DNA from 2 places in the Hyphomonas sp. UBA3601 genome. Region 2 is predicted to be linked to the other one. Evidence: predicted binding sites of a transcription regulator. Region 2 holds the regulator's gene; the other holds the start of a gene.

Region 1 (7,360 bases), on a different contig from region 2:
CGAACTCATGCTGGAAAATGTGAAACGCCTGACTGATCGGCATCTGGTGATATTTGCCACATTCGAGGATGAATCGCTCGCAGAAATGGTAGATGCGCCACCAAGTTCAACGGAATCTGTAACTCGCGCCGTCATCGCAGACACGCTCATGGCTGAGCGCGACACCGTCCTGCTTCGGCTTCAGCGCATGGGCGTACAAGTGATCGAGACGAGACCGGAACAATTCGGCGCGGAACTGATCTCCCGGTACCTTCAGATCAAACAGAGGGACATGCTGTGAGCGACCTTCTCAAATCCTACCGCTTCCGCGAAGAGCGTGAGTCCGACTGGCGCAAACTGGACTTGATCCTGACACGGGCTGAAAACTCCGGCGTGAAAGCGCTCAGCGACGACGATATGACAGCCTTGCCTCGCCTCTATAGGCAGGCGGTTTCTTCCTTGTCGGTGGCGCGCTCCATTTCGCTCGACCAGAATGTCATCGCCTATCTCGAAAGCCTCTGCACACGTGCATATTTCTTCGTCTACGGCGCCCGGACCTCCATCGGCGAGCGCATGATGGATTTCCTGCGACGCGACTGGCCTGCTTGTGTCTCCTCGGCCATCGGGCCAACTTTGCTGGCAGCTCTGTTCCTGTTTGGCGGATGGGCGCTCGCATTCTTTCTGTGCATGCAGGACATGGAATGGTTCTGGACTTTTCATGGCCAGAACATCTGGGACGGGCGCAATCCGGATGCGTCCGTCGAATATCTGAGGTCCACAATCTATACCGACGAGGGAGATCACGGCGACGGCCAGCTGACTTCCTTTGCGAGTTTCCTGTTCAACAACAATGCCCAGATTGCGCTGTTTGCTTTCGCGCTCGGATTTGCGTTCGGTATCCCCACCGCATGGCTGCTCGTATACAACGGTGTCATGATGGGCTCACTTCATGCCGTATTCTGGGACAAGGGGCTTGGCTATGAATTTACCGGATGGCTGGTGATCCACGGAACAACCGAGTTGTTTGCCATCATACTGGCAGGAGCAGCGGGCTTCGTGATAGGGGGCGCAGTCGCTTTCCCCGGCCAGATGACCAGGTTGAACTCGGCGCGCCATGCCGGGCAAAAGGCCGCCACAATTGCAATGGGGTGCGTCATCATGCTGATCGTCGCGGCTTTGCTAGAAGGCTTCGGGCGGCAAATGATCAATAGTGACGCGATCCGCTATACGATCGCTCTGAGCATTCTCGGTTTGTGGTGCGCATATTTTTATCTGCCAAGACGAACGGACACCGTATGAGCTCTACCGTTCCTCCGGCACCAGACACCGTGAACCTTGCGAATGTTGAAGCTGCGCGCCGCCGCCGCGCCCGCATGCAAGAGCAGGAGCGTCAGTCGAAACTTGTACGAAAACTGGTCACGCCGGAAGGCGCCGCGATACAGCTTAAACTGGCTACTGCATCCGAGCGTGCAGGCGCGTTTCTCATCGATGTCGCGATACAATGGGCCATCGTAATCGCGACCGCTTTGGGGCTCTCTTTTGCAATAAGGGCCATGGACCCCGAGAGTGCCAATATCGCTTGGGCGGTTTGGCTTGTCTTTTTCTTCTTCGTCCGAAATTTCTACTACATCTTCTTCGAACTTGGCACGAAGGCTGCCACACCCGGAAAGCGCGCCCTTGGCGTCCGGGTCACCTCTCGCAATGGCGGGCGTCTGACTGCGAACTCGGTTCTAGCCCGGAATTTCATTCGTGAAATCGAAATCGGTCTACCCTTTCAGTTCCTTATGATGGGCGGGGATCAAGTGACCAGCTGGATGGCCCTGCTTGGCTTGGTCTGGTCCGGCATCTTCCTGCTCTTCCCAATCTTCAACAAGGACAAGATGCGCGTTGGCGACCTGATTGCTGGCACCTGGGTAATCAAAAACCCCAAAACCAAGCTGATGGGCGATATCTCATCGACGACCCGAGCCACTACGCATGAGCGATTTGCCTTCACACCCCAACAAGCCGAAGCCTATGGCATTCATGAATTGCACGTATTGGAAGATGTCCTTCGCCAGTCAACGCAAGATGTAAAGGCGCAGGTCGCGCTTCGCATTCGGCAAAAGATTGGATGGCAAGCCCAGCCGGGTGAAACCGATATCGCCTTTCTGGAAGCCTATTATGCAACCCTTCGAAGGCGGCTCGAACAACGCATGATTTTGGGCGAACGGAAAACCGACAAGTTCGACGTGCGCTGACTATCTACAAACGCCCCTGCACCCAATCCCGGGTCAGGAAGCCGTCGATCAGGTCACACACGAGACCCAACTCAACCAGCGCAGACGCATAGCGACGTGGATCCACCAAGGTTTTGAAGATCGAACCTGCTTCGAACTGATCCTCCGCTTCCAGCGCCAGAGTCATGTGACCATCTTCGAACACACCGCGAAGCTTGCCCCCGGAAAAGTGCCGCTCCAATGCGATCAGGCGCTCCATACTGTCTGGGGACAACAACGCCCGGGCCTCCACCTGGTCTGTCGAATAGACGGTAAAAGCTTCCTCGAGTTCGCGGGAAATCAGATCCACTTTCTTCAGGTCACCCGAATACCTGCCCCGCTTCCACCATCCAGACCGCGCGATCACGGTTCGACCAAGAAAGCGCTCTGGGTATTCGACATGAACCAGAATGCCCTGAAATACGGTCTTGCTATTCTTGCCACCGGTTTCAAGTTTGGCTTCAACCAATGCAAAGCGAGTCCCCGCACGCTCACCCGAAATCAGATCTTCGAATTTGAGACGCGAGTGACCCGGTAGCAATTTGACAGTTTTCAGTATTTCAAAAGCTGGCGTCGGCGCGTCAGGACCGTTCGTGGAACTCATGTTGATCGCGCCTAACGGCGTATTCACTGTCGAGTTCATCTTGCCAGAATAGGCCGCATTCAACTCCTTCGCCCGAGAAGCCAGCGTCTTCAAATCGACAATACCGGACAGGTCTGGATGCAATGTGTCATAGGTGAAGCCAAACGGTTCACAGGCAGCTGAAAGGATCAACTGCTTGGTCTGCGACTTCATTGTAAAAACCTTGACCCAGGCGGTCGCCGACACAATCGCGCCTGACACCAAGACCAGAAATATGAGTCCGGGTGAGATGATATCAACACTCACGAGCGTAGAGATCATCAACAAAATAATAATGAAGACCGGGATGCCAGCACCGATAATTGAACGCGTTATCGCTGCACGTATTGTGGCTTTCCGACTCTCTTCCCGCCGGGACAGTTCGGGCTCAAGTACATCCGACCAAACACGCTCAGCCTTAGCAAACTCTGTACGACGACCCGATAACGCCGCGAGGGATGGCGCGCGCGTCAAAGCGTCGTTCAACCTGTTTGGACTAATGTCTGACATACTGAGTCCCCCTCAGGTATCAGGCTTAGGGACCCGACAATTTGGGATCAAGCCGCGAGCGTAAGTTCCTTGACGGCCGTGACGCAATTGCGCCCCTTGGCCTTGGACTCGTAAAGCGCGCCGTCCGCCTGTTCGAGCATGTCGTCGAAATCCGAGTTGGGCGGTAACATGGCCAGGCCGAAACTCGCAGTGACACTCACGGGTTGTCCGTCCACGATGACGACATGGTCTTCAATGGAAGAACGAAGACGGTCACAGACGCTGAGCGCCTTCTCCATATCGACATTGCTGAGCAGGACAACAAACTCTTCACCGCCCCAGCGCCCAAGTCGGTCGAATGGACCGCGAAGTTCAGAATATGCGACCGCCGCGATTTCTCGCAGCACACGGTCGCCCGCTGCATGACCATGCTGGTCGTTTACCGCCTTGAAATAGTCGATGTCGAACAACGCCACCGCCGATGTCATCTCCGTCCGGCTCATGCGCGCGAGTTCTTCACAGGCAAATTGTTTGAAGAACTTGCGGTTTAGCAGTCCCGTCAGTGCGTCAGTAGAGGCCATATCTTCCAGCGTGCGCTGGTAAATTCTCATTCTGTACTCGTGTTGGGCAGCAATTGCGGCCGTCGGAACGGCCACACAGGACGCAATGAAAAGGTTCGCGACAATGAAATTCTGGGGATCAGACGGGAACCCCATTGAATAGACAATGACGGAAAAGGTGAAGCATAGGCAAAGCGCCGTAATCGCCACAAAAGCGAAAAAGGTCAGCGATTCGACCACATCTTCGAATTTACCCTGCACGTCCCGACTCCCGGTTGCTGTAGCGGTTGTGACATAGGAAGTATATTTTACCGTCAATCGATTGAGGAATTTTAACGCCTGACCATTCATCTTTTGGAAACAAGCAGACAAGCTGGTCGCTACGCCTTGACGTTGCGCCAATGCTCACCCAATCAGGCATGGGACTGGCTGAATTTTTATTGTTAGCGCTCCGAAGCCGTCGTTCCCGAGCCGTCCAACAGCCTTTCTCGCGTTCTGAAATTACAAAAAATTTCGCAATGGCGCGGTTGACGCTGTGGTTCGCAGCTCTTAACTCCGCAGCATCGTTAGCAGTCGTGCCGGGTGAGTGCTAAAGCCCCCTGACATTTGCTTGCTGACGACCGTTTTCAATTGAACTCGTCAAAGAGACAAGAGGGCTAAATCCAATGAAACTTCGTCCCCTGCACGACCGTGTCGTCGTGCGCCGCGTCAAGGAAGAAGAGAAAACCAAGGGCGGGATCATCATTCCCGACACCGCAAAGGAAAAGCCGCAGGAAGGCGAAATCGTCGCCGTCGGCGCTGGTGCGATTGGTGACGACAACGAGCGTGTCGCGCTCGACGTCAAAGCTGGTGATCGCGTGCTCTTCGGTAAATGGTCCGGCACGGAAGTGACCGTCGATGGCGAAGAACTGCTCATCATGAAAGAGAGCGACATCATGGGTGTCCTGGAGGGCTAAGCCCCCACACTTTCGCTTTCCATCAGACAGAATTCTCAACAGAGGTAATCCACAATGTCAGCCAAACACGTAGTTTTCGGCGCAGAAGCTCGCGAACGGATGCTGAAAGGCGTCGATACGCTTGCCAACGCCGTTAAAGTCACGCTCGGTCCAAAAGGCCGTAACGTCGTCATCGAGAAATCCTTCGGCGCTCCGCGCACCACGAAGGACGGCGTCACCGTCGCAAAAGAGATCGAGCTTGAAGACAAGCTGGAAAACATGGGCGCACAAATGCTGCGCGAAGTGGCTTCCAAGGCCAACGACGTTGCCGGTGACGGCACCACGACCGCAACGGTTCTCGCCCAAGCCATCGTTCGCGAAGGCCTGAAGCGCGTTGCTGCCGGCATGAACCCAATGGACCTGAAGCGCGGCATCGACAAGGCATCCGCCGAAGTCGTTAAAGACCTCGCTCATCATTCCAAGAAGGTGAAGTCGAACGAAGAGATTGCCCAGGTCGGCACGATCTCTGCAAACGGCGACACCGAAGTTGGCGCAATGATCGCCGAAGCCATGGCGAAAGTCGGCAATGAAGGCGTCATCACGGTTGAAGAAGCCAAGTCGCTCGAAACCGAACTCGATGTTGTCGAAGGCATGCAGTTCGATCGTGGCTACCTGTCGCCTTACTTCATCACCAATCCGGACAAGATGATCGCGGAACTCGAAGATCCGTTCATTCTGCTGCACGAGAGCAAGCTGTCTTCCCTGCAGCCAATGCTGCCGATCCTCGAAAACGTTGTTCAGAGCCAGAAGCCGCTCCTGATCATCGCTGAAGATGTCGACGGTGAAGCACTGGCCACCCTCGTGGTCAACAAGCTGCGCGGCGGCCTGAAGATCGCTGCTGTGAAAGCTCCAGGTTTCGGCGACCGCCGCAAAGCCATGTTGCAGGACATCGCTGTCCTTACCGGCGGCCAGGTCATTTCCGAAGATCTCGGCATCAAGCTCGAGAACGTCTCCATGGACATGCTCGGCACCGCGAAGAAAGTCGCCATCACAAAAGATGACACGACCATCGTGGACGGCGCTGGCGCCAAGAAAGACCTCGAAGCTCGCGTGTCGCAGATCCGCAAGCAGATCGAAGACACGTCTTCCGACTACGACAAGGAGAAGCTGCAGGAGCGTCTCGCGAAACTGGCTGGCGGCGTAGCTGTCATCAAGGTTGGCGGTGCCACTGAAGTGGAAGTGAAAGAGCGCAAGGATCGCGTCGATGACGCCCTGAACGCCACGCGTGCCGCTGTGGAAGAAGGTATCGTCCCTGGTGGTGGTACGGCGCTTCTCGCTGCTGCAAGCAATATCGACGTCAAAGGTCTGAATGCTGACGAACAGGCCGGTATCGACATCGTGCGCAAGGCTCTGGAAGCTCCGGTTCGCCAGATCGCTGAAAACGCCGGCGTCGAAGGCTCGGTCGTTGTCGACCAGATCCGTCGCGGCAAGGGCAAGGGCTTCGGCTTCAACGCCCAGACCGAAGAATATGGTGACCTCGTCGCCATGGGCGTGATCGACCCGGTGAAAGTTGTGCGCTCTGCTCTGCAGAACGCTGCATCGGTTGCTGGCCTGTTGATCACGACGGAAGCGTCCATCGCTGAAGCCCCAAAGAAGGAAGGTGCCGGCGGCGGCATGCCTGACATGGGTGGCGGCATGGGCGGAATGGGTGGCATGGGCTTCTAAGCCCGGCCCTCAAAGCCAAATTGTCAGAGGCAGCACTTCGGTGCTGCCTCTTTTTTTGGGCGAAATGATCCTTCCGACGCACTCGATTCCAGCTTCTCTACCGCTGCGGCAACCGCTTAGAGTTGCCAAAAACACAAACGGGAGAGAAACAAAGTGGCATCTGCTTCGGATATGAATTTCGGTGACATGCTTGATGCTGTGGGCGAGATGCTTGGTCCGGAAGACCTGGCTCTGGCCCACGGGACACGGCGGACATACTGGCCAGACTTCACGGCTCGATCAAACCGGCTTGCGCGGAATTTACGCGAGATGGGGATCGAAACAGGCGACAAAGCTGGCTTCTATCTACGTAACCAGCCTGAATATACTGAAGCGCTCGCCGCTTGTTTCAAAGGTCGTTTCACGCATGTGAACGTCAACTATCGCTATCTCGCCGACGAACTCTTCTACATTTTTGATAACTCGGACGCTGCGGTTGTGTTCTTTGATGCACAATTTACTGATCAGGTTGAACTGGTCCGCGGTCGCTTGCCCAAGCTGACGGCCTGGGTCCAGATTGGCGGCGGAGACGTGCCTGACTGGGCGGTAGACTATGACTGTCTCGCCGCCGACGGTGACCCGTCTCCGCTCGGCATCGACCGATCACCAGAAGATTTGTTTTTCCTCTACACCGGCGGAACCACCGGAATGCCCAAAGGCGTGATGTGGTCACAATCTGTCTGGCGACAGGCGTCCAGAGAAGGCGCAGAGAAAGCCGGTCTGCCCTACCCGTCCACTATGGAAGAGTTCAAG
Region 2 (10,979 bases):
ATCACCTTGAAACTTTGAATGCGGAGAAGGGCGCGCTTTCGCGCGCCCTGTCCACATGGTTGTGCAGAAAAACAGACATCATGACGAAGCCCCGATCAGGCGGACTTGTCCTGGTCCTTCTTGTCGTCGTCGACTTCCTCGAAGTCGGCATCGACCACATCATCGCCGTCGGCTGCCGCATCGGCGGCTGCGTCCGCAGTGGCCGCCTCATCCTGCTGGCTGGCATAGATTGCCTCGCCGAGCTTCATGGCGGCCGTCATCAGGGCCTGATGCTTGGCCTGGATGTCAGCGATGTTGTCGCCCTCACGGGCCTCTTTCAGCTCGTCGGACGCCGTCTTGATCTCGGCTTTCACCTCGTCAGACACCTTGTCGCCATGCTCCTCGACCTGCTTTTCGGTCTGGTGCACCAGCGCTTCGGCCTGGTTCTTGGCTTCGACGAGTTCGCGGCGTGCCTTGTCCTCGCCCGCATTGGCTTCGGCGTCGGCCATCATGTTCTTGATGTCCTCGTCCGTCAGGCCACCGTCCGCCTGGATGGTGATCTGCTGCTCTTTGCCCGTGGCCTTGTCCTTGGCGGACACGGACACGATGCCGTTGGCGTCGATGTCAAAGGTCACTTCAATCTGAGGCAAGCCGCGCGGTGCTGGCGGGATGCCTTCGAGATTGAACTGGCCGAGCATCTTGTTGTCGACGGCCATTTCGCGCTCGCCCTGGAAGACCTTGATCGTCACGGCAGGCTGATTGTCGTCAGCCGTCGAGAACACCTGGGACTTCTTGGTCGGGATCGTCGTGTTGCGGTCGATCAGGCGTGTGAACACGCCGCCCAGTGTTTCAATACCGAGCGAGAGCGGGGTCACGTCAAGCAGGACCACGTCTTTCACGTCGCCTTGCAGCACGCCGCCCTGGATCGCTGCGCCGATGGCAACGACTTCATCCGGGTTCACACCCTTGTGCGGTTCGCGGCCGAAGAATTTCTTCACGGCTTCCTGAACCGCCGGCATGCGGGTCATGCCGCCCACGAGAACGACTTCGTCGATGTCGGAAGGAGACTTGCCAGCATCTGCGAGCGCTTTCTTGCACGGTTCGATGGTGCGCTTGACGAGGTCTTCGACAAGGCTTTCGAACTTGGCGCGCGTCAGCTTGATATTGAGGTGCTTGGGGCCGGTCGCATCTGCCGTGATGAAGGGAAGGTTCACTTCATACTGGCTGGCAGAGGAAAGCTCTTTCTTGGCTTTCTCGGCTTCTTCCTTGAGTCGCTGAAGGGCAAGCTTGTCGGCTTTCAGGTCAATGCCCTGATCCTTCTTGAACTCTTCTGCAAGGAAGTCGACGATCCGGAGGTCGAAGTCTTCACCGCCGAGGAACGTGTCACCATTGGTGGACAGCACTTCGAACACACCGTCGCCGATTTCGAGCAGGGAGACGTCGAACGTACCACCGCCAAGGTCGTAGACTGCGATCGTCTTGGACTGTTCGTCCTTGTCGAGGCCGTAGGCGAGGGCCGCAGCGGTTGGCTCGTTGATGATCCGCAGGACTTCAAGACCCGCGATCTTGCCGGCGTCTTTGGTTGCCTGGCGTTGCGCATCATTGAAGTAGGCAGGCACGGTGATGACCGCCTGGGTCACTTCGCTGCCGAGATAGGCTTCAGCCGTTTCCTTCATCTTGGTCAGGATGAAAGCAGACACTTCCTGTGGTGCGTAATCCTTGTCGCGACCTTTGACCCAGGCGTCGCCTGCCGGGCCTTTGACGATTTCGAACGGGGAAATTTCCTTGTCCTTCTGCGCGGTCGGGTCGTCGAACTGGCGACCGATCAGACGCTTGATGGCGTAGAAGGTGAAATCCGGGTTGGTGACAGCCTGGCGCCGGGCCGGCATGCCGATCAGGCGTTCGCCGCCTTCAGTGAAGGCCACAACGGACGGGGTTGTGCGCTGGCCTTCTGCGTTTTCAATGACCTTTGCCTGTCCGCCTTCCATGACGGCGACGCAGGAGTTGGTGGTTCCAAGGTCAATACCAATGATTTTGCTCATGTTGCATCTCTCTTTTTATCAAGCCGCCACGGGCCGTGTTCTGTTGCGGTCTGCTCAGCAGCCCCGGACAGCCAGTGGCTCTTTCCAAGGGTTCAAATGAGGCGGCGGAAACGGTTTTGATCCGTGCGCCGGTTCGTCTTGCGATATGGGAAGGGTTTAGCGCGTCTCAAGGGGGGAACAATACGTAGCTGTACAGGATTTTGGTGCATTGCTGCTATAGGTCGGCCCTATAGCAACCCCAACAGCAATTTATTTGATAATGGTTCTCAGTCTCACTATGTCAGTTGGTGTGAAAGGAAATATCATGCCGCGCCAACTCATCAAGACACTCACATACAGCCTGATGCACTTTACGGTCGCTATTGCCGTGGCGTTTGCCCTGACGCGTAACTGGCATGCGGCGCTGGCCATCGGAATGATTGAACCGGCCGTGCAGACCCTCGCCTACACGTTTCATGAGCGCCTGTGGGAGCGCCTGCCCGGCCGTGGGCGCACCGCGCCCGAGCCGCTGGGCTGAATTATCCCGGAACTTCTGGACGTTTGGGTATCCTGCCGGGCATAGTGCCAAAAAAGCAGAAGCCGGGGAGGCTCCAGATGATCCGCACCTTCGTTCCAATCTTTTCCATCTGTCTATTGGCGGCCTGCACGTCAGAGCCTGTCAACAAGGCGCTCTCTGTGGCGAGCATTGAGCAGGTCTGGATTGCGGAAGGCTTTGAAAGTCCAGAAGGTGTCGCTGCTGCGCCGGATGGCGGATACTTCATTTCGAACGTGGTCGGAGAGGGGACTGACAAGGATGGGAATGGCTACATTTCTCATCTTGCAGCCGACGGCAGTATCACGACGCGCTACTGGGCAGCGAAACTGGACGCGCCCAAGGGCATGGCCGTGCTGGACGGGACTCTGTATGCCGCCGACATTGATAGCGTGGTGATGTTCAACGTCGAAGACGGCGAGCGACTGGACTCAGTCCGCATTGAGGGCGCCAAATTTCTCAATGATGCGACCGACTGGAACGGCGCGATCTATGTGTCGGATTCCGGTGATGCGGCGATCTATCGGATATCAGACGGTACGGCTGAGCTTTGGCTGCAGGATGAGCGGCTGGCGGGCGTGAATGGCCTGTTGGGCGATGGCGACCGGATGCTGGTCTCTACCATGACAACCGGCAGCTTGTTCAGCGTGACCGCAGAGGGCGAATTGACCGAGATTGCCGCCGGCATGGAAAATGCCGACGGGATCGGGCTCGTGCCGGGCGGCGGCTATCTCGTCTCGTCCTGGCCCGGCCAGATCCACTATGTCGGCGAAGATGGCGCGGTCGCCACCCTGTTTGATGAACCGGTCTCTCAGAATGACCTGACGGTGATCGGCGATACGGTCATCGTGCCGAACTGGCGGCAGAACACCGTTACGACGTGGAAGGTGGGGCGTTGATCAGTTCGCTGCGCCTGCGCTGACGGCGACCATGGCGGCGCGCAAGGTGCGCTCGCCGATCTTCCAGCCGGGCTGGAAGCAGGAGGCGATGGTGCCGTTTGGCTGGTCAGACGGAATGTTTGCAACGGCCTGATGCAGGTTCGGATCGAATGTGTCGCCGGGCAGGGCGGCAATCACCGTAACGCCATGACGGGCGAGGGCTGTGTGCAGCTCCTTCTCCGTCATCTCGATGCCTTCGAACAGGTTCCGGCCAGCTTCTGACAGGGCAGCGCGATCTTCATCGGTCAGGGCGGCGAGGGCGCGGGAGAGGTTATCCGAAACGCTGAGCAGGTCGCCGGCAAATTTCTCGATGGCGTAGACGCGCGCGTCGGACACCTGACGCTCGGCGCGCTTGCGCGTATTGTCGAGGTCGGCCAGCGTTCGCAGCAATTGCTCGCGCAGCTCTTCTTTCTCGATCTCAAGTTGCTGCACAGGATCCACGTCCGCTTGCGCTTCGGGTGCGTCTTCCTGCTTGGGCGCAGACTTCAGGATATCGTCCGCAGCCGCTTTGAGGTCAGCCTTGGAAGTATTGGAATCAATTTCAGCGGTTTCGCCGGGTTTGGTTTCGTCGCTCATCCTTGCGTATCCTTTTTGCGGCGTGTGGAGAGGAGTTCCCCGACCACTTTCGCCGTATAATCGACCATAGGTATGACGCGGGCATAGTTCAGCCGGGTGGGGCCGATCACGCCCAGTGCGCCAATAACCTGTTTTCCGCCTCCCATATAGGGAGCCACAATCACACTTGAACCCGATAGCGGGAAAAGCTGGTTCTCCGCACCAATGAACAGCCGCACACCGTCCGCTTCTCGGGTTGTGTCGAGGATATCGAGCAAGCTTTGCTGGCGTTCAAGCTCGTTGAACAGCTGGCGTACCCGGTCGAGATCTTCTGCGGCCTGTGCGTCTTCGAGCAAATTGGCACGGCCTCTCACGATCAGGGAGCGTCCCCGTCCGGGTGCATCACCGCTCCATTGCGCCAGTCCCTGTTCCACCAGCGAGGATGCGGCCTGATCCAGCGCGGCGCGATGCGAGCGCAATTCCTGACGGATATCGCTGGCGACTTCCGTCAGGGTGCGACCGCGCACGCGCGTTGAGAGATAATTACCCGCCTCGATCAGCGTCGTTGCCGGCAGCCCTTCGGGCACTTCAACGATACGGTTCTCGACATCGCCATCCTCTGTGACGATGACGCAGAGCGCTTCGCGTCCGCCGAGCGGTACGAATTCGGCATGCCTGACCACGGCGTCGCGGGTTGGGGACGTGACCAGGCCTGCACCGCCGGTCAGGCCGGACAGGATATTCGAGGCTTCGCCCATGACCGCTTCGATATTGGTGCCCGCCGACTTGAGGCGGTCATCAATCTCCATACGGTCGGCGCGGCTGGGCTCTCCGATTTCGAGAAAGCCGTCGACGAACAGGCGCAGGCCGGTATGGGTCGGCGCGCGTCCGGCAGAGATGTGGGGCGATTCCAGCAGGCCGAGTTCAGTCAGATCCGCCATCACATTGCGGATGGAGGCAGGAGAGAGGGCTATCCCGCTTTTCGACAAGGTGCGGGAGCCGACAGGCTCGCCTGTGGTCAGATAGCCTTCGACAATCTCACGGAAAATGTCGCGAGAACGCTGGTCAAGGCGCTGCAACAGGGATTGCGTGTCGAGTGGCTGGATCATCCCTTATTGATTAGGCGTGTGCCGCGCTGCGTTCAACAGGTTTCATCCCGCCTGCTGAGCACCAATCAGGAAAGGCCTTCGATTTGACCCAGGGTGTTGAGGTGCATGTTTTCCGCAGCAGGCTGGCGGGGAAGACCCGGCATGGTGACAATGTCACCACAGATTCCCACGACGAACCCCGCACCCGCAGACAGGCGCACGTCACGAAGCTTGAGAACATGGTCTTCGGGCGCGCCAATCAGTTTGGCATCGCTTGAAAAACTGTAGGGCGTCTTTGCCATACAGACAGGGAAATGGCCGAAGCCTGCCTTTTCCCAACGTTCCAGCTGGTTGCGTACCGAAGGGGTCGTCTCGACATGGCTGGCACGATAGATGCGCCGGGCAACGGTTTCGATCTTGTCAAAGAGAGGCATTTCCGGCGGATAGAGCGGTTCGAAATCTGCCGGTGCGTTTCGCGCAAGATTGGCAACTGTGTGCGCAAGGTGTTCGGCGCCATGCCCCCCTTCAGCCCAGTGCGTGCAGACGGAGACGGGTACGTCCTGTTGGGCACAGTAGGCTTCAATTGCGGCGATTTCACCGGATGTGTCCGAGGTAAACCGGTTGATTGCCACGACGACCGGGACGTTGAACTGTTTCATGTTCTCGATATGGCGGCCAAGATTGGCAAGGCCCTTTTCGAGCGAGTCGTAACTGACGGTGCCGGCGTCTTCCTTGGCGATGCCGCCATGCATCTTCAGCGCGCGAACGGTCGCGACGAGCACCGCAGCGCTGGGCGCGAGGCCAGCCTGGCGGCATTTGATATTGAAGAACTTCTCCGCGCCGAGATCTGCTCCGAAGCCAGCTTCCGTTACGACGAAATCTGCCATCTTGAGTGCGGCTTGCGTGGCGATCACAGAGCTGCAGCCATGCGCAATATTGGCAAACGGGCCGCCATGAATGAGTGCTGGGTTGCCCTCCAGGGTCTGGACCAGATTGGGCAGCATGGCGTCCTTCAGAAGGACCATCATGGCACCGACCGCATTCATGTCTTTCGCCGTGACAGGCACGCGCCCCCGGCGATAGCCGATCACCATGCGCTCCAGCCGGGCTTGCAAGTCGTGGGCATCCTTTGCCAGGCAGAGGATTGCCATGATTTCGGATGCGACAGTGATGTCGAAGCCGGTTTCCATCGGTGTGCCATTCGGGCTGCCGCCGAGGCCCGTTACGACACTGCGCAGATTGCGGTCATTCATGTCCATGACGCGGCGCCATGTGATCCGTGTGGGATCGATGCCGCTGTCCCCGCCCCAATGGACGTGATTGTCGATCATGGCAGCAAGCAAGTTGTGGGCGGAGGTGATCGCGTGGAAGTCACCCGTGAAGTGGAGGTTGATGTCCTCCATCGGCACCACTTGCGCCTGGCCGCCGCCTGTGGCTCCGCCCTTCATCCCGAAACAGGGGCCGAGCGAAGGTTCACGGAGGCAGAGCAAGGTGCGCTCGCCGATCCGGTTCATTGCGTCTGTCAGTCCGACACTGGTTGTGGTCTTGCCTTCGCCAGCAGGTGTCGGGTTGATCGCGGTGACCAGGATCAGCTTGCCATTGGGCTTTGATTTTATAGCCGTCAGGTGACCGGTTGCGATCTTCGCCTTGTCATGGCCATAGGGTATAATGTTTTCTGGATCGATCTCGAGCGCTTCGGCCAATTCGTGAATAGGGCGCTTCTTGGCGCTTCTGGCGATCTCGATATCTGTCGGCATGATTCCCCCGGCGGTTATGAACCTCTCTCCCGGTGTAGACAGGCGCGTCAAAACCCGCAATCAGGCAGGGCAGCAATGAGGAATTCAAAATGAGCACGCTTATTCGTCCATCCGGACGCGCTTTTGACCAGCTTCGCGACGTGACGCTGGAGACCAATGTCACGCGCTATGCTGAAGGCTCATGCCTCGCCAAGTTCGGCAACACGCATGTCCTGTGCACCGCCAGTTGGGAAAAGAACGTCCCGCCTTGGATGAAAGGGCAGGGCAAGGGCTGGGTCACCGCTGAGTATGGCATGTTGCCGCGCGCAACACATACACGCGGTCGGCGGGAAGCAGCCTCCGGCAAACAGTCCGGTCGCACGCAGGAAATTCAGCGCCTGATTGGTCGCTCCCTGCGTTCAGTGTGTGACTTGAAGGCGCTGGGCGAGAACCAGATCACCATAGATTGTGACGTGTTGCAGGCCGATGGCGGCACGCGCACGGCTTCGATCACCGGCGGATTTGTTGCCTTGGCCATGGCCTGTCGCTACCTGCGCGCCGAAGGCGTGATTTCTGCGGATCCAATCACAAAGCAGGCGGCCGCCATTTCTGTGGGCATCTACCAGGACCACCCGGTTCTGGATGTCGACTATCCGGAAGATTCACGCGGTGAAGCCGACATGAATGTCGTGATGAGTTCCGATGGTGGTTTTATCGAGGTGCAAGGCACCGGCGAAGAGCGCCCGATGACCCGTCCTGAGCTCGATGAAATGCTGAGACTCGCGGAAAAAGGCTGTATGGAACTGTTCGACGCGCAGAAGGCCGCGCTGGGCTAAATGCCGGGGCCGTTGCCCAGTTCGAACATGCCGAGCTGGAAGCTGCGGGCTATGCGATTGGCGCGTTCCATGAAGTAGTCCACCGTTTCCGGATTGTCCGACAGGTCTTCCAGCGTCAATCTGAACAGGGCGAGCCAGATATTGAAATGGGCGGGCGTGATGCCCGTCAATTTCATATGGGCCGGGAAAGGCTTGCCGGAATAGCGACCCGTGTTCATGGACACCGACGACCAGAAATCCTTCAACTTGGCGAGGTGGGATGGCCACTGGTCTCTGATCTCTTGCTCGAAAACCGGGCCCAGAAGGGGGTGGGCGCGGACGCGGGCATAGAACCGCTCGACAAGATCGGAAATGAACGCCTCGTCGATGCCGAGGCGCGTGGCGTTTTCCTGAATCTCGCGGCGACGATCATCAGCAGATCGGACTCTCATTGTCATGCAGCCGCACATGGGCGCCGAACTGTCCGGCGTCCATACGTAATTGCCGAAAACATGTGTCGGTGGACTAATTGCCGGAAGCCGGCTTCCCATTTTGCCAGGTCACATCACGCCCAAACAGCGGCACGGTCGACAGGCTCATCTTGGCAGAGCCGTCGACGATCTTGCGGCTGTAGGAGACGTACATCAGGCTGTCGGAATCGGCATCGTAAATCCGGCGGACGGCAAGTTGTTTGAAGACCAGGCTCTGGTTCTGGTCGAACACTTCCTCGCCGGACTTGTCCAGATCAATCCGACCGATGCGGATCGGGCCCGACTGAAGGCATGATATCGAGGAATTGGACGGGTTTTCAAACCAGTTGCCCTTGCCAAGCCTGTCCCAGACGCCACGATCAAAATAAGAGAGATGGCAGACGATACCCTGAATATCGGGATCCTGTAACTGCTTGATCTTGATCTCGTTGCCGAGCCAGTCATTCTTGAATTCGCCAACTTCCTTGTCACCGCCACACGCAGCAAGGGGCAGGATCAGGGCGAGCATCGCGCAGGCAATCTTGTGGGTCATGCTGTAGCTACGCCGAAAGGCCTTCGACGTTCCTTGTCTGAGTCAGTAAGGATTTCGCTTGCTGGATAGCATGTCGCCCAATGCGCGGACAGTCGCTGCCCCAATCTGCATCGGCGTTGGCTTGCGGCGGTGCGCATGGCGGACAAGATGGCCGCAATTGGAGCCGAACAGATCATAGTCACGGCCAAGCTGGCGACGGGCGCGGCTTTCCACGAGGTGGCCATCCAGCGAGCTGTAGCGGCGATGCAGGCGAATCTCACGACCGGTCGAAAACTGATCGGGGCTTTGTTCGACGACACCATCATGCAGGCGGGAATTGCTGATGATTGTCCCGCGGGAGGTCACTACGCCATAATGCGACAGGACCACTCCAAACCGGACCGAAACGACATCGCCTGGTTCGAACGGCAGGAGGCGGAGACGCGTCACCTATTCGGCCGCGACTTGTTCATGGTCCGCCGAATCCTCGTCGTCGAAGACAAGCAAATCACCTGGCTGGCAATCCAGTTCCCGGCACAAGGCTTCAAGTGTGGAGAACCGCACTGCTTTGGCCTTGCCGGTTTTCAGGATCGAAAGATTGGCCAGCGTTACGCCAACGCGTTCTGATAGCTCCGTCAGAGACATGCGGCGATCTAGAAGCACTCGGTCGAGGGTTACGCGTATGGACATATCCTGTGCTCCTAAATCGTCATTTTTTCTTCGTCGCGAAGGCGAGTGCCCTCACGGAAGACTTGGGACAGGATGAAGAGCGCCGCAACCGATGCCCATGCGATAAGGTCGAAAGACAATTGTATTTTTGCCCCTTCGGCTGTCAGTCCGATCACCAATGCGATCGCGTACCGCATCAGTTGTGTCACCGCGATGGCGATGGCGATTCGCGTGAGCCGACCAGCATTATCCGGTACGAACGGGTCACCTGCAGACAGGGTTGCGAGGATCTTGCGCAATTCAAGACAGACAAAGACGACAGCAGCGACCACCACAACAGCGCCGAGCAGGCCTGCGCTGAGTTCGTGCACGCTGATATCATGGTCGTCGATCTTGATGCCGCCAATATTGATTGGATTGCCTGACAACATGGAGATCAATTCTATCCCGGCTGCGAGGATAACGATTGCGCCGATGAGGGCAGTCATCCACATGACAATCGTCACCAGCACGGTCATGATGGCGGCCATGGAGTTTCCCGCGTTTGTACTCATGCGTATCTTTTCACCTTCCGGCGTTGTTGACATGGAGCCGCTCGACTTTATCGCTAAAGACGCAAGGCTTACCGAATAACGATATATACTTTAATGACAAAAGCAAGAATAGGGCCAATACAGAATGGGTGAAATTAGCATGATTCGAAGGCTCTCGCCCGGACGGCTGGTCGCGGCGACCCATAATAAGGGCAAAGTATCCGAGCTGACGGATCTGTTCGCGCCTCTGGGCTTTGAGGTCGTCTCGGCGATTGAGCTCGACTTGCCCGAACCGGAAGAAACCGAAGCGACGTTTGCCGGCAATGCAATCCTCAAGGCGCGGGCGGCGGCTGAGGCTACGGGTGCTCCGGCGCTGTCCGACGATTCTGGCCTGTCTGTTACAGCTTTGGGCGGCGCGCCGGGCATTTACTCAGCCCGATGGGCGGGCGAACCGCGCGACTTTGGCAAGGCGATGGAGAAAGTTCAGCGCGAACTCGATGATATTGGCGCCACCGACCGTTCGGCGAAATTTGTCTGCGCGCTGGCCATTGTCTGGCCAGACGGTCATGCGGAGGTGTTTGAGGGCGAAGTCCATGGGGAGCTGACCTGGCCGCCACGTGGGAACAAGGGCTTCGGATACGATCCTGTTTTTGTCGCAGATGGGGAATCGATCACGTTTGGCGAAATGGAGCCCGCTTTGAAACACGCGATGAGTCACCGCGCACGGGCGGTTGAGAAGCTCAAAGCGGCGCTGCTATCGTGACGATGGAATCCTCTCAGTTCGGTCCACAATATGGATTTGGAGTCTACATCCACTGGCCGTACTGTGCGAAGATCTGCCCATACTGCGACTTCAATGTGTACGCAGCCAAGGACCGCGACCTGGAACCCTTGTTGAAGGCAATCCGGAAAGATATTGCGATCCATCGTCCGCGCATGCCAGAGCATGGGGCGGCCGACAGTCTTTATCTTGGGGGAGGGACGCCGTCCTTGCTGGCCCCCGACGCCATTGCCGGGCTGGTCACTGCTGCCGGTGACAGTTTCGGCCTGAAACATGATGCTGAAATTACAATTGAAGCCAATCCGAATG

The links. Region 2 encodes HrcA, which represses chaperone genes, less so after heat shock. Its sites were predicted from a motif close to GTTAGCANTCNNCNNNGNNGANTGCTAAC; they were not measured.
Region 1: a site for HrcA is predicted at 4,474-4,502, ahead of groES (co-chaperone GroES). Genes of this name have one in related genera too.

What each region holds. Positions count from the first base shown of each region.
Region 1 is NZ_DFME01000123.1:832-8,191, forward strand. Features, by position in the region: gene B4F73_RS13270 (DUF58 domain-containing protein) at 1-280, shown strand, start outside; gene B4F73_RS13275 (stage II sporulation protein M) at 277-1,278, shown strand; gene B4F73_RS13280 (RDD family protein) at 1,275-2,219, shown strand; gene B4F73_RS13285 (DUF3137 domain-containing protein) at 2,224-3,369, opposite strand; gene B4F73_RS13290 (GGDEF domain-containing protein) at 3,417-4,169, opposite strand; gene groES (co-chaperone GroES) at 4,574-4,864, shown strand; gene groL (chaperonin GroEL) at 4,919-6,568, shown strand; partial or broken gene B4F73_RS13305 (AMP-binding protein) at 6,722-7,360, shown strand, end outside.
Region 2 is NZ_DFME01000071.1:1,636-12,614, forward strand. Features, by position in the region: gene dnaK (molecular chaperone DnaK) at 96-2,021, opposite strand; gene B4F73_RS07330 (DUF2061 domain-containing protein) at 2,326-2,538, shown strand; gene B4F73_RS07335 (SMP-30/gluconolactonase/LRE family protein) at 2,616-3,452, shown strand; gene B4F73_RS07340 (nucleotide exchange factor GrpE) at 3,453-4,067, opposite strand; gene hrcA (heat-inducible transcriptional repressor HrcA) at 4,064-5,155, opposite strand; gene B4F73_RS07350 (formate--tetrahydrofolate ligase) at 5,221-6,891, opposite strand; gene rph (ribonuclease PH) at 6,981-7,706, shown strand; gene B4F73_RS07360 (group III truncated hemoglobin) at 7,703-8,143, opposite strand; gene B4F73_RS07365 (CreA family protein) at 8,211-8,708, opposite strand; gene B4F73_RS07370 (hypothetical protein) at 8,751-9,137, opposite strand; gene B4F73_RS07375 (helix-turn-helix domain-containing protein) at 9,138-9,377, opposite strand; gene B4F73_RS07380 (DUF2975 domain-containing protein) at 9,389-9,910, opposite strand; gene rdgB (RdgB/HAM1 family non-canonical purine NTP pyrophosphatase) at 10,044-10,652, shown strand; partial or broken gene B4F73_RS07390 (coproporphyrinogen-III oxidase family protein) at 10,655-10,979, shown strand, end outside.